One region of the Mycobacterium appelbergii genome, then DNA from elsewhere that is predicted to be linked to it. Evidence: predicted binding sites of a transcription regulator. Region 1 holds the regulator's gene; the other holds the start of a gene.
The links. The regulator LexA, encoded in region 1, represses DNA repair genes until DNA is damaged. The targets are predictions, from matches to a motif close to CGAACANNTGTTCG.
Positions count from the first base shown of each region.

Region 1 (7,185 bases):
ACGGTAGATCCGATAAGCCGCGCGCGGACTACTCGGTCGCGGCGTACGCCAACGGCATGCGCGACCTGCTCAGCGTGCTCGGCGTCGACCGGGTGACGGTGGTCGGCCATTCGCTCGGCGGCGGGGTCGCGATGCAATTCGCTTACCAGTTCCCACAGTTGGTGGAGCGGTTGATTCTGGTCGGTGCCGGCGGCGTCACCAAGGACGTCAATTTCGCGCTGCGGATCGCCTCGCTGCCCATGGGCAGTGAGGCGTTGGCGCTGCTCCGACTGCCGCTGGTGCTACCCACGGTGCAACTCGCCGGCCGCGTCGCAGGCGCGCTGTTCGGCTCGACCGGCCCCGGCCGGGACATCCCGAACATGCTGCGCATCCTGGCCGATCTGCCCGAACCGACCGCATCGTCGGCGTTTGCCAGGACGTTGCGCGCGGTGGTGGATCGCCGCGGCCAGGTGGTCACCATGCTGGACCGCTGTTACTTGACTGAATCCGTTCCCGTGCAGTTGATCTGGGGAGAATCCGATTCGGTGATCCCGGTCAGCCACGCACATATGGCGCACGCGGCAATGCCCGGTTCCCAGCTGGAGATCTTCGAGGGATCCGGGCATTTTCCGTTCCACGACGACCCTGACCGCTTCGTTGCGGTGGTCGGGCAGTTCATCGACACCACCGAGCCTGCGGTCTACGACCAGGATCTGCTGCGCAGCCTGCTGCGCGTCGGAATCAGCGAGTCCGGCATCTCGGGACCACCCGATACGCAGGTCGCGGTGCGGGATGCGATGGGCGCCGACGAACGCAGTGCGACCTGAGCTGTCGGCGCTCTTGCTACCGCATGCGCGCCCCACGCGATCGGGCCGAAGGCACCACGTAGCATCGGCGTATGGCCATCGACGTGACCGTGCTGCGCGTTTTCAGCGACCCCGACGGCAAGTTCGGTAACCCTCTCGGTGTGATCGACAACAACAGTGTCGACCCCGCCGATCGGCAGCGCATCGCCGCCGAATTGGGTTACAGCGAAACGATATTCATCGACCTTCCGGAACCGGGCGCCAACTCGGCGCGGGCCCGCATCTTCACGCCCGCCGCCGAGTTGCCGTTTGCCGGCCATCCAACCGTCGGGGCGTCGTGGTGGCTGCGCGAGAACGGGCTTCCGGTCAAGACGCTGCAGGTGCCCGCCGGAATCGTGCAGGTCTCCTACGACGGTGATCTCACGGCGGTGAGCGCCCGCTCAGAATGGGCACCCGAGCTGGCCATCCACCGGCTGGACTCCCCCGAAGAAGTGCTGACCGCAGATTTGGACGACTATTCCGATGACGTCGAAAACTATCTTTGGGCGTGGGTCGACAAAGACGGCGGAGTTTTACGGTCCCGGGTGTTCGCCGCGCATATCGGTATCCCCGAGGACGAGGCGACCGGCTCGGCAGCGGTGCGGATGACCGACTACCTCAGCAGTGACCTGACCATCATCCAGGGCAAGGGGTCGGTGATCTACACGCGCTGGAGTCCTGAAGGATGGGTACGCGTCGCCGGCCGGGTCGTCAGCGACGGCGTCGCGCAGCTCGACTGACGTCGGCTAGCCGCGGTGCGCCCGCAGGGCCTCAATTTCTCTTTCGAAATCCTCTGCAGACGAGAACGACCGGTACACCGACGCGAAGCGGAGATACGCCACTTCGTCGAGCTCGCGCAGCGGACCCAGAATCGCCAACCCGACCTCGTGCGAGGGAACTTCGGGTGATCCCAGGCCGCGCACTGCGTCCTCGACCTTCTGGGCCAGCAGGTTGAGCGCGTCGTCGTCGACCTGTCTGCCCTGACATGAGCGACGCACGCCCCGCACCACCTTCTCGCGGCTGAACGGTTCGGTCACCCCGCTACGTTTGACCACGGCCAGCACGGCCGTCTCCACGGTGGTGAACCGGCGGCCACACTCCGGGCAGGATCGGCGGCGTCGGATGGCCTGACCCTCGTCGGTTTCCCTGGAGTCCACGACCCGCGAATCGGGATGGCGGCAGAACGGACAGTGCATCACCGCTCCTTCGTCACGCCGCCAGACAATTAGTTCGAGCGCCCTTGAGCGTACTCGCGGGACCCCAGCAAAAGTCACCGCCGGGTCCAGTGGGGCGTACCGGGCGGCAACGCCGGCCACTGACGTTGGCCGCCAGCACGTTTCACTGCCCATGACTCAGGTCAGCCGACGGGTGCGATCAGCGTCTGACCGGCGTCAACCGCCGCAGACTCGAGCTGGTTCAGGTCACGGATCTGCTCGACCACCTGCGCGACCGGGGCATCGGGCGCCACCCGCCGAGCTACATGCTGCAGCGTCTCCCCGGACTGCACCTGGACCACTGCCAACTCGGTGGGCACCGGCTCGGGCTGCCCCATGACCCCGCCGAACTGCGCCACCAAGCCCAGCCACACCGTGATGCCGGCAGCCACCAGCGCCAGCAGCACCGTGGTGGCCGGGGTGATCGGAGGACGGCGATGAGAGGCGCGCGACATCAGTACGCCGGTACCGCGGTGCTGCAGTGCGGCGCCGGCGGGCCGGACCGGCCCTGGCCTGCGGGTCGGACGCCCACGGACCGGGCGACGGACCGGCCGGCGGTCCTGATCGGGAAGGACCCGCACACCGGAAAAACGGCTATCGACTCGGGTATCGAGGAGGACCATCTGACTGCCTTTCGTTCTGGCGTGTTCGCTCTTGTGTTCGAATATAGTCGCTCAAGTGTTCGATTGATAGAACGTGTGATCGAACTGTTGCCAAACGCTAGACCCGGCCACCGACAAGTTCTCGGTCCCGGCTCGGCGACCCGGGTAGCCACGACACGCCTCGAACACATGTTTGATTAATGCGCGGCCGACGATTACATTCAGCGCATGAGCGACGACAGCAGCGACACCACGGCCGCGACCGACAGCGCTGGCACTGGCGCTGGACGACGACGCACACAGGACAACGGCCTCACCGAGCGTCAGCGGACGATTCTCGATGTCATCCGTGCGTCGGTGACCAGTCGCGGATACCCGCCGAGCATCCGGGAGATCGGTGACGCGGTCGGGCTGACCTCGACGTCTTCGGTCGCCCACCAGTTGCGCACCCTGGAGCGCAAAGGCTATCTACGCCGCGACGCCAACCGGCCGCGTGCGGTCGATGTGCGCCCGTCCGACGAACCGGCCGCCACACCGCTGGTCACCACCGATGTGGCCGGGTCCGATGCACTGCCGGAGCCCACATTCGTTCCGGTACTGGGGCGGATCGCCGCCGGTGGGCCCATCCTGGCCGAGGAGGCCGTCGAAGACGTCTTCCCGCTTCCCCGCGAACTCGTCGGGGAGGGCTCGCTGTTTCTGCTCAAGGTGGTCGGTGACTCGATGGTCGACGCGGCCATCTGCGACGGCGACTGGGTGGTGGTGCGTCAACAGAATGTGGCCGACAACGGCGACATCGTCGCGGCGATGATCGACGGCGAAGCGACCGTGAAGACGTTCAAGCGGACCAAGGGCCAGGTCTGGCTCATGCCGCACAACCCGGCCTACGACCCCATTCCCGGAAACGACGCGGCGGTGCTGGGCAAGATCGTCACGGTCATTCGGAAGATCTGAGGCCGCGGGCCGACCACGGCCTCAGATCTTGACACTCAGTCAGCCCGGACGAAGCCATTCGTCCGGGCGAACTCCTCACTGGCGAACCAGATCTCAGCGACCGCGTCGTCATACTCGGCGCTGTCGGGTGACCAGTACTGCCCCGACTTCGTATCCGCCTTGATCGGGTATCCCTCAGGCGCCCGATGCGGATCCTCCAGCGGCAGGTGAATCGCGGTGGCACTGGGTACCGGCTCGTCGAATTCGATCGCAGCATGGCGGCCACTGTGGGTTTCGGTGTCCGTCTCATACCGGGGCAGTGCCTCGATACGGGTCGGTGCGGTATCGACGTTGTCGGGATCGTCGAAGTCGGCCGCGGCGAACCCGAGGCCCTGTTGCGGAGTCTCGAGCTCGGCCTCGACCTCGTCATCGTCGTCAAGGTCGGCCTCGACGTCGACCTGGTCCGGCGCATCGAGATAGTCCGCGTCGTCAATCTGATCGTCGTCGAACTCATCGTCGAATTCGGTGGCGAACTCGGCATCGGACCGCCCCCGCGCGCTGGACAATTCACCCGCTTCTTCGTCGTCGTCCTCGGGATCATGGGTAGCCATACCGGCACCGGCCGGGGACGCCCACTGGCTGACCGGCATCGCGATGTCAGTGGGACCGTCGAAGGGGGACGCTCCCTGCGTCTGGTGATAACTGTCGGTGAAACGGGACGTGGCCGCGTCGCCGCTCTCGTAGTCGGCGGCGGGCTGATACGGGTCCGGGCTGTCAATGCCAGACCTCTCGGTGTACTGCCCCTCGTCGTAGGGGCGGTCTTCTTGATGCCCCTGGTCATAGCGGCCCTCGTCGTAACCGCCGTATTGATCGTCGTCGAACGGGTCATGGTCGAACTCGTCGTCGTCCCGGCCACGGCGGCGGTGCCACAGCGCGGCGCCGACGATGAGCCCCGCGAGCAGCAGCACCGGGATCAACGCGAGCAGCCACCACCAGTTCCAGTGCCACGAGAAGGGCTTTGTGTCATCGGTATCCGCCGCCTGGGGCCCACCAGGCGCCGGCGGCTGATCCAGTCCGGGGACCTGCAACCCGGCCAGCTCCGAGGAGAGGTTCGACGGCTCGGTGGTGAAGGTGTTGTCCGAACGGTCCCAGGAGATTGCTCCCCCGCTGAACCGCTGGGTGATGACAGTGCCGTCTTCGGTCTGATCGGCCATCGGCGCGCCGAGCTCCCCCTGCGCCCCGCCCAACTTGTCCCACGCCGCATTCATGGCACCGCGGACGATCACCGCACCGTAGTCGGGTGTCAGGAAGATGACCGGCTTGTCGGCGGCGGCGAAGGTGGCCACCCTGCTGTTCTGACCGAATCCGCCGTCGGTTTCACCGCTGATCGGGAATCCCAGGTCGCCCTCCGGACCGCCGACACTTTCGTACTTGTCCAGCAGCTGGCCGGTGATGGCGTTGGCGCCGGTGTCGGGGGTGTAGAAAACCTTGCCGCGGGCATAGTTCTGGCCGATGCCGCCCGTGTTGCCGATCGGGTATTGATCGCCGTCCTTGGCACCCAGCGGACCCATGTCGCCACCGGCGGCGCGGCTGGCCGCAGCGATCGCCGAGGCCGGATCGTCGGGAACCGCCAGGCCGGCGAGCTGATCGGCCAATTCCGGCGGCACCGTGGTGAAAGCCTTGGTCTTGCGATTCCAGGACACCTCGCCACCGGTGAACTTCTGCGAGATGGCGTCGCCGCGATAGGCCTCGTCCTCGGACGGCACGCCCAGGACACCGGAGGATCCACCGAGCTTGTCCCAGGCGGCGTTGATGGCGCCGCGCACCACCCTGGCGCCGGTTGCCGGGGTCCAGAAAATGACCGGGTTGTCGGGTCCGCTCAGGGTCGAGTTGCGACTGTCGGGCGCCAGCCCGGCACCCTCGTCGATGGTGGGAAATCCGAGATCGCCCTCCGGACCGCCCTGGGCCTCGTACTTCTCCAGGATCGCGCCCTGCATGTAGTGGGCGCCCGTGGCCGCAGTGAAGAACATCTTGCCGCCGGCGAAGTCCTGGACGAATCCCGGACCCGCGGCATAGACATCTCCTTGGCGCGGGCCCAGCGGACCGCCGTCACCGCCACTGGCATCCCAGGCGGCGGTCACCGCGGCATCGGCATCCGATTCCGGAGTCGCTGCGGCCACCGGCGCCAGCAAGCCGGTCACCGCTACCGCAAGCAGGCCGACCGTCATCCGCCGAACGACTGTGTTCAGCCTCGCTCCCGGCCTCGTCATGCACCCTCCCCAGGTGTTCGGCAAAGTTCCACGGGAAATCTCCCGCCCGACAACTCTGCGTCAGCAGGCAACGATAACCAAGGCACATCGCCGATCATGAGCGAAAAACCCCCGAAATTGGCTCCTGGAAGCACCAAAACAGGGTGTTGCGGCGGCTAGACGCCCAGGCTGCGACCGATGATTTCCTTCATGATCTCGGTGGTGCCGCCGTAAATCGTCTGCACTCGCGCGTCCAGATAGGCCCGCGCGATCGGGTACTCGCGCATGTAGCCGTAGCCGCCGTGCAGCTGCAGACACCGGTCGATCAGGTCCACCTGCTTCTCGGTGGAATACCACTTCGCCATGGCCGCCTGCTCCACCGTGAGCTCTTCGGTGAGGTGCAACCGGATGAACTCGTCGACCATCATCCGCACCACCGTGGCCTCCGTGGCCAACTCCGCCAACACGAACCGGCTGTTCTGGAAACTGCCGATCGGCTTGCCGAACGCTCTGCGCTCCTTCGTGTACTGCAAGGTCTGCTCCAGCACCGTCTCCATCGCCGCGGCGGCCATGATGGCGATCGAGATGCGTTCTTGTGGCAGGTTCTGCATCAGGTAGACGAAGCCCTGGCCTTCTTCGCCGAGCAGATTCTCGGCGGGCACGTGCACGTCGGTGAACGACAGTTCGGCGGTGTCCTGGGCTTCCAGCCCGATCTTGTCCAGGTGACGGCCGCGTTCGAAACCGTCCATGCCGCGTTCCACCACGACCAGCGAGAACCCGAGCGCACCTTTGTCGGGATCCGTCTGGGCCACCACGATCACCAGGTCGGCGTGGATGCCGTTGGTGATGAACGTCTTCGATCCATTGAGGATGTAGTGGTCACCGTCGCGGACCGCGCGGGTCTTGATGCCCTGCAGATCACTGCCGGTGCCGGGCTCGGTCATCGCGATCGCCGTGATCAGTTCGCCGGTGCAGAACTTCGGCAGCCAGCGCTGCTTCTGTTCCTCGGTGGCCAGGCGCAGCAGGTAGGGCGCGACGACGTCGTTGTGCAAGCTGAAACCGAGGCCGCTGTACCGCCCGGCGACGGTCTCCTCGCAGACGATGGTGTTGTAACGGAAGTCGGGGTTTCCGCCACCGCCGTACTCCTCCGGCACCGCCATGCCCAGAAAGCCCTGCTTACCGGCCTCCAGCCAGATGCCGCGGTCGACGATCTTGTCCTTTTCCCACTGATCGTGGTGCGGTGCGACATGACGCTCCAGAAATGCCCGGTAGGACTCGCGGAACAATTCGTGCTCGGGCTCGAACAGTGTGCGTGCGTACTTCACGGCACCGCCCATGGTGTGACCTCCGGTACTGGATTGTGGAT
Region 1 covers NZ_JAMQTH010000003.1:399,660-406,844, forward strand. Annotated here, with positions in the region: gene M1247_RS09220 (alpha/beta fold hydrolase) at 1-806, shown strand, start outside; gene M1247_RS09225 (PhzF family protein) at 878-1,564, shown strand; gene nrdR (transcriptional regulator NrdR) at 1,571-2,020, opposite strand; gene M1247_RS09235 (LysM peptidoglycan-binding domain-containing protein) at 2,182-2,661, opposite strand; gene lexA (transcriptional repressor LexA) at 2,869-3,591, shown strand; gene M1247_RS09245 (LGFP repeat-containing protein) at 3,627-5,840, opposite strand; gene M1247_RS09250 (acyl-CoA dehydrogenase family protein) at 5,996-7,156, opposite strand.

Region 2 (7,185 bases), on a different contig from region 1:
GCCGCACCTGAATCGGTTCCTGGGATCGCTGTCGTTGGCCACCGAGCGGCCGGTGACGGTCATCATGGCCGACAACGGGTCCACCGACGGCACACCGGAAGAGGCCGAGCAGCGCTATCCGAACGTCCGGCTGCTGCGCACCGGCGGCAACCTCGGGTACGGCAGTGCGATGAATCGCGGCGCCACCGAAGTGCCCGACCAGGCCGAGTTTTTCGTGGTGGCCAATCCCGACGTGCAGTGGGGACCACGATCGATCGACTTGCTGCTGGAGGCCGCGGACCGTTGGCCGCGGGCCGGCGCGCTGGGGCCGTTGATCCGCGATCCCGACGGTTCGGTCTATCCGTCCGCGCGACATCAACCCAGCCTGATCAGGGGTGGCATGCATGCCGTTGTCGGCCCGTTCTGGAAGGCCAACCCGTGGACGGCGGCCTACCGGCAGGACCGGGAGGATCCCAGCGAACGTCCGGTCGGCTGGCTGTCGGGCTCATGCCTTTTGCTGCGGCGGGCGGCATTTGAACAGATCAAGGGTTTCGACGAGCGCTACTTCATGTATATGGAGGACGTCGACCTCGGAGATCGGCTTGCCGAGGCGGGCTGGCAGAACGTCTATGTGCCGTCCGCGGAGGTTTTGCACTACAAGGGCCATTCCACGGGCCGGGATCCGGCCCGCAACTTGGCCGCCCATCACCGCAGCACCTACACTTTCCTGGCTGACCGGTACCCCGCGGCCTGGCAGGCGCCACTGCGGTGGACGATTCGGGGGGCACTCGCGGTCCGCGCGGGCCTGGTAGTGGGTGGTTCCCGGCGTGAACAGGCGAAGAGGGGGCGTTGATGATCAATCCTGCCGAAGTCGATGCGGTCGTACTGGTCGGCGGCAGGGGCACCCGCCTGCGGCCGCTGACGATCTCGGCGCCCAAGCCGATGCTGCCCACCGCAGGGGTGCCGTTCCTGACCCATCTGCTCACGCGCATCGCCGCGGCCGGTATCCGTCATGTGGTGATGGGTACGTCCTACAAGGCGGAGGTTTTCGAGAAAACCTTCGGAGACGGATCAGAACTTGGTCTGGAGATCGAGTACGTCACCGAGACCGAGGCGCTCGGCACCGGTGGCGCGATCGCCAACGTCGCCGACAAACTGCGCTACGACACCGCAATGGTGTTCAACGGTGACGTGTTGTCGGCAGCGGACCTCGGGGCACTGCTGGAATCGCACGACGCCCACCAGGCCGATGTCACACTGCATCTGGTGCGGGTGGGTGATCCGCGGGCCTTCGGCTGCGTACCCACCGACGCCGACGGTCGGGTCACCGCGTTCCTGGAAAAGACCCAGGACCCGCCCACCGATCAGATCAACGCCGGCTGTTATGTGTTCAATCGCACCATCATCGAGCAGATCCCGCGGGGCCGGGCGCTGTCGGTGGAACGCGAGATCTTTCCCGAGGTGCTCTCGCGCGGACTGCGGGTGTGCGGATACGTCGACGCCTCGTACTGGCGGGATATGGGTACCCCGGAGGACTTCGTCCGCGGGTCGGCCGATCTGGTGCGCGGAATCGCGCCGTCGCCGGCACTCAACGGGCAGCGCGGCGAGTCCCTGGTGCACGACGGCGCCGGTATCGCCCCGGGGGCACTGTTGATCGGCGGTACCGTGATCGGCCGCGGAGCCGAGATCGGTGCGGGTGCCCGGCTCGACGGCGCAGTGATCTTCGACGGCGTGCGCGTCGAAGCGGGGGCGGTGATCGAGCGCTCGATCATCGGGTTCGGCGCCCGCATCGGCCCGCGGGCGCTGATTCGTGACGGCGTGATCGGTGACGGCGCCGATATCGGTGCCCGCTGCGAGCTGCTGCGCGGCGCTCGGGTGTGGCCCGGTGTGGCGATCCCCGACGGCGGTATCCGCTACTCGACCGACATCTGAGGCGCTGCGCCTCGACGCACGGCGACCCCGGCGAGTTGGGCCAGGCCGAAGTCGGTGCCTTCGGGCAGCGCATCCAACGGCCACCACCGCAGATCCAGAGATTCATCGCTGCGGATGATTTCGGCGCCGGACGGGGCCCGCACCAGGAACTGCATATCGAGGTGGCGGGTCGGTACACCCAGCGAGCAGGTCACCGGATGCACATGTAGCGCCGCCAGGTTCGGATCGATGGTCAGCCCGGCGATACCCGACTCCTCGGTGGCTTCGCGTAACGCGGCCGCGTGGATGTCGGTGTCGCTGTCCTCGCAGTGTCCACCGAGTTGCAGCCAGCGGCCGAAACGCGGATGCAGGGTCAGCAGGGTCCGGGTACCGCGGGCATCGAGGACGAGCGCCGAGGCGGTGATATGGCCGGGCACACATGCCCGTTGGCAGGCGTCGGGCCGCGCCGCCAGGAAGGCCAGCAAGGCGTGGCGCAGCGAGTCCTGCTCCGGATCGGTGGTGTGCCAACCGGTCAGCACATCCACTGCCGAGGAATGCAGGCTCGACGGTGTTCGGCCGCTGTCCGCGCACGCGCTCATCGGATGACCAGCAGGCCGTCAGTCGGCACCGGTTCCCGCGGCGGTTGTGGTTCCTCGGGGTAGCCGATCGCGATCGCGCCCAACGGCTCCCAGTCGTCAGGCAGATTCAGCTCGGCGCGCACGAGGTCGCCGGCGAAGATCGTGGACCCGATCCAGCAGCTGCCCACCTCGCGCACGGCCAGCGCGACCAACAGGGCCTGCACCGCGGCCCCGACGGCGACGGTGAACATGGTGTGTTCGGCTTCGGTGCGGGCCGCGTCGGCATAGCTGTGAGCACCGTCGGGAACCAGGAACGGGATCACCAGTTCCGGTGCGTCATAGAGGATCTGTCCGCGGTTGACCCGACGCTCGACGGAGTCGGGGGAGCGGCCGTCGCCGGTAAGATCGGCGCGCCACCGGTCTTTCATCCGGTCCAGCAGCCGGGTACGCGCGGCGGTGTCGCGGACCCAGACGAACCGTACCGGACGGGTGTGGTGGGGGGCGGGCGCGGTCAGCGCCTCGCTGACCGCCGACTCGATGAGTTCGCCGGCCACGGGTTGGCTGCTGAACCTGCGCACCGACCGGCGGAGGAGCTGAGCCTGGCTGCGGCCCAACTGGATCGCTTCTGCGGTACCCAGCCAGAACAGATCGTCCTCCCCGGCGCGCAGCAGCTTGGCGGCGGTCGATCCGTCGTCGGCCAGGCCGAGTCCGCGGACGACTGCGACCGGGATCGCGGTCAGCTTGCCCTTGACCAGGTCGGCCGCGGCGGCGATCTCGTCAGCCACCGCCACCTCGGTGACCAACAGTTCGTTACCGTGCCGGTCACGCGCGCCGGCATAGCCGTGCAGCACCGTCAAACCCGCTGCGCCGATGGCGAAGTCGGTCTGCCCGTTACGCCAGGCCCGGCCCATGGTGTCGGTGATCACCACGCCGACCGTCACGCCGAGTCGATCACGCAGGCCGTCCCGCAGCGCGGCCGCGCTGCCGTCCGGGTCGACCGGCAGCAGGGCCAGTTCGGTGGCGTCCACGTTGGAGCCGTCCACCCCGGCGGCGGCCTGGATCAGTCCGATGGCGTTCTCGGTGATCAGCGTCCGGCCCTTGCGCGCCAGCACCCGGACGGCTTCGCTCTCGATCAACTTTCGCCGCAGCGCATCCCGTTGCTCCGGATCGGACGGTGCGACAACGATGCGGCCTTCGCACTTGGAGACCACCTTGCTGGTGACCACCAACACATCGCCGTCGCGCAACCACGGTGCGGCGCCGGCAAGGGTGCCGGCCAGGTCGTCTCCTGGACCGAATTCGGGCAGGCCGGGTACCGGGAGGATCTCGACCAGGTCGGCTGAGCCGTGCTCAGCGCTCACAGCGAGACTCCCGCGAGATCCAGGCCGGCCCGCACCATTTCGGCGGTGGTCGCCGGATCAGTCATGAGCAAGGGGACCGAACGCACCTGTACACCGTCGACCTCGGCGCGATCGCCTTCGTGTATGAGCCAGCCGTCCAGCAGGCCGGTGCCCGAGCGGGCACCGAAATGCCGTCCAACGGCCTCCGAGGTGGACTCGACGCCGATGATGGACAGGCACTTGTCGGCCATGCCACGCAATGGCTTTCCATCGATGATGGGAGAGTAGCCGATCACGGGGGCGTCACCCGAGCGCAGTGCGCCGCGGATGCCGGGTATCTGGAGGATGGGGCCGACGCTGACCACCGGGTTGGACGGAGCCAGTAACACCACGTCGGCATCGGCGATCGCCTCGGTGACACCTGGTCCAGCGGTTGCCTGTTCGGTGCCGACGAACGCGAAGCTGTGCGATGGCACCTGGGCGCGGTGACGCACCCACCATTCCTGGAAGTGGACGGCGCGCCGCTCCCCATCGTCGGGGTCGGTGATGACGACATGGGTCTCACTGCGGTCGTCGGTGGCCGGAAGCAGGCGCGCGCCGGGTGCCCAGCGCTTGCACAGTGCCTCCGTCACCTGGGACAACGGGTACCCGGCCCGCAGCATCTGGCTCCGTACCAGATGGGTCGCCAGGTCGCGGTCGCCCAGGCCGAACCAGTCGGGTTGCACACCGTAGGCTGCGAGTTCCTCTTTGGCGTGCCAGGTTTCATCGCGGTGGCCCCAGCCGCGTTCGGGGTCGATGCCTCCGCCGAGGGTGTACATGCAGGTGTCGAGGTCCGGACAGATGCGGACTCCGTACATCCAGGCGTCGTCGCCGACGTTGACGACCGCCGTGAGTTCATGCTCGCCGGGGCCCTCGGCGAAGCCGCCGAGCCCCAGCAGTTTCTGCACGCCCAGCAAAAACCGTGCGCCGCCGACTCCGCCGACCAGAACGGTGATCTTCACAACGACCGAGACTAGGCGTTGGGGTGCCGGGCATGGAAACGACGTCGTCACGACCAGGACACGCCGAGGTGTCGACGCGCCGGATTGATGTCACGAGATGGTATGAATTCCTGTTCTTGCGCTTGACCCCAGCAGCTAACACGTGTGTAATCACATAAGTGTCATTTCGCGGTCGGTGTCCGATTCCGGTGTCGCTTACCGAGATTCGATCAAGTGTTCGAATGAAATGGCCGCACATTTCGATAGTGAGGCTCCACTAGGATCTACGAGACCGAGTGAGGAGGCGGGGGATATGTCTTATGAGAGCGGCGATTTCGATCGTGTGGTCCGGTTTGACAACTGGATGGCCGGCTCGGTGGACAACGCACCGCACATCAACACCGGGCCGACACCGATGGGGGCAGCCGGACGTCCTCAACTGAGTCTGGTGCCCGAACAAATTGATGTTGCTCCGGCAACAGAAGAAGACGATCAGTGGCAGGAACGCGCCCTGTGCGCGCAAACCGACCCTGAGGCCTTCTTCCCGGAGAAGGGCGGGTCCACCCGCGAAGCCAAGCGCATCTGCCAGGGCTGCGAAGTCAAGAACGCCTGCCTGGATTACGCGCTTGCCCACGATGAACGATTCGGCATCTGGGGAGGTTTGTCCGAGCGCGAACGCCGGCGCCTCAAACGTGGGATCATCTGAGGCGTAAGCGGCTCAGTCGTCGTCGATCGTTGGGTCGATGACCGACGGTTCGACGCCCAGATAGGTGGCCACCTGGGCCACCAGAATTTCATGCAGTAATTCGGCAAGCTCGTCGCTTCCCTTGACCCGGCGCTCGATGGGCTTGCGAAACAACACAATTCGCGCCCGGGTCGAATTCCCCCTGACGTCCACGCCTGCGGGTATCAGCCGCGCCAGCGCTATCGGACCGTCCGCCACCACCTCTGCGGGCCACTGCACACTCTCAGGGTCCTTCGGCGACATCCGCGGGATCTCGTCAACGGCGATATCGAGCGCATTGATCCGGGCGGACCACCGGCGCTCGATCGGTTCGTACGCCTCCAGCACTGCCATGTCGAAGCGCTCCGCCCGGCTGCGCCAGCCGGGAACGGATCGCGGAAGCAGCGGCCCGCGCATTTCGCGACCGCGGCGTGATCGCCAATGATTCCGCTCGGCCACGGCACGATCGTAACGGTTCGGGATCGCGACCCCGCGGCTGCGCGTGTCCGAGAGCGCGCAGCCGCGCCGGGAGATAACCTCTGGTGCGTGAATGTTCCCCGTCGCTGCTGCCGGCCCGGGTGCCCGCACTATGCCGTGGCGACGCTGACCTTCGTCTACTCGGACTCGACCGCCGTCGTCGGACCCCTGGCCACCGTCGCTGAACCGCACTCCTGGGACCTGTGTGTCGGGCATGCCAGCCGGATCACCGCACCGCGAGGGTGGGAGTTGGTCCGCCATGCCGGGCCGCTGCCCACCCATCCTGATGAGGACGACCTGGTGGCGCTTGCCGACGCCGTCCGCGAGGGCCACCAGAGTGTGGCCCCCGGCGCGGTGGTGGCCGGATTCTCGGATCCGGGGACCGGCGCCGGTAGCGGTGCCGTGATCGCGCCGACTGCCCGTCGGACCGAAACGAACGGGCGTCGTCGTGGCCACCTGCGCGTGCTGCCCGACATCACAGATTAGACAACGGTTAGGCCAAGAGTAGTGAGCGTGTCGTTGCCGCGCGGCGGTTAGGCTGGCGCCAACGATCCCGTTCACAAGGAGTTCTATGTCTCGGCCAGCTGCGGCTGTTCACCGTGTCATCAAGGCGTATGACATCCGGGGTCTGGTCGGCACCGAACTCGACGAGCAGTTCGTCTCCGAGGTCGGCGGCGCGTTTGCCCGGCTGATGCGTGCCTGCGGTGCCCGACAGGTCGTGATCGGCTACGACATGCGGTCCAGTTCGCCGGCACTGGCCGCCGCGTTCGCCGGTGGCGTCGTCGCCCAGGGCCTTGATGTCATTCGGATCGGTCTGGCCTCCACCGATCAGCTGTACTTCGCCTCGGGGCTGCTGGACTGCCCGGGCGCGATGTTCACCGCCAGCCATAATCCGGCCGCCTACAACGGCATCAAGCTGTGCCGTGCCGGTGCCAAACCGGTCGGCAAGGACACCGGGCTGGCGACCATCTCCGACGATGTGATCGCGGGGGTGCCGAGCCACGACGGGCCCCCCGGCACCATCACCGATCGCGACGTGTTGGCCGATTACGGCGAGTTCCTGCGGTCGCTGGTGGACCTGAGCGCCATGCGACCGGTGCGGATCGCCGTCGACGCCGGTAACGGTATGGCCGGCCACACCACACCGGCTGTGCTCGAACCCATCACGGGTGCCACCGTGCTGCCGCTGTATTTCG
Region 2 covers NZ_JAMQTH010000007.1:328,355-335,539, reverse strand. Annotated here, with positions in the region: gene M1247_RS18320 (glycosyltransferase family 2 protein) at 1-832, shown strand, start outside; gene manB (mannose-1-phosphate guanylyltransferase ManB) at 832-1,911, shown strand; gene M1247_RS18310 (NUDIX hydrolase) at 1,893-2,489, opposite strand; gene M1247_RS18305 (coenzyme F420-0:L-glutamate ligase) at 2,486-3,829, opposite strand; gene cofD (2-phospho-L-lactate transferase) at 3,826-4,809, opposite strand; gene M1247_RS18295 (WhiB family transcriptional regulator) at 5,102-5,494, shown strand; gene M1247_RS18290 (metallopeptidase family protein) at 5,507-5,929, opposite strand; gene M1247_RS18285 (DUF3499 domain-containing protein) at 6,059-6,475, shown strand; gene M1247_RS18280 (phosphomannomutase/phosphoglucomutase) at 6,561-7,185, shown strand, end outside.
Region 2: the regulator LexA is predicted to act here: its motif matches at 5,016-5,029, upstream of cofD (2-phospho-L-lactate transferase).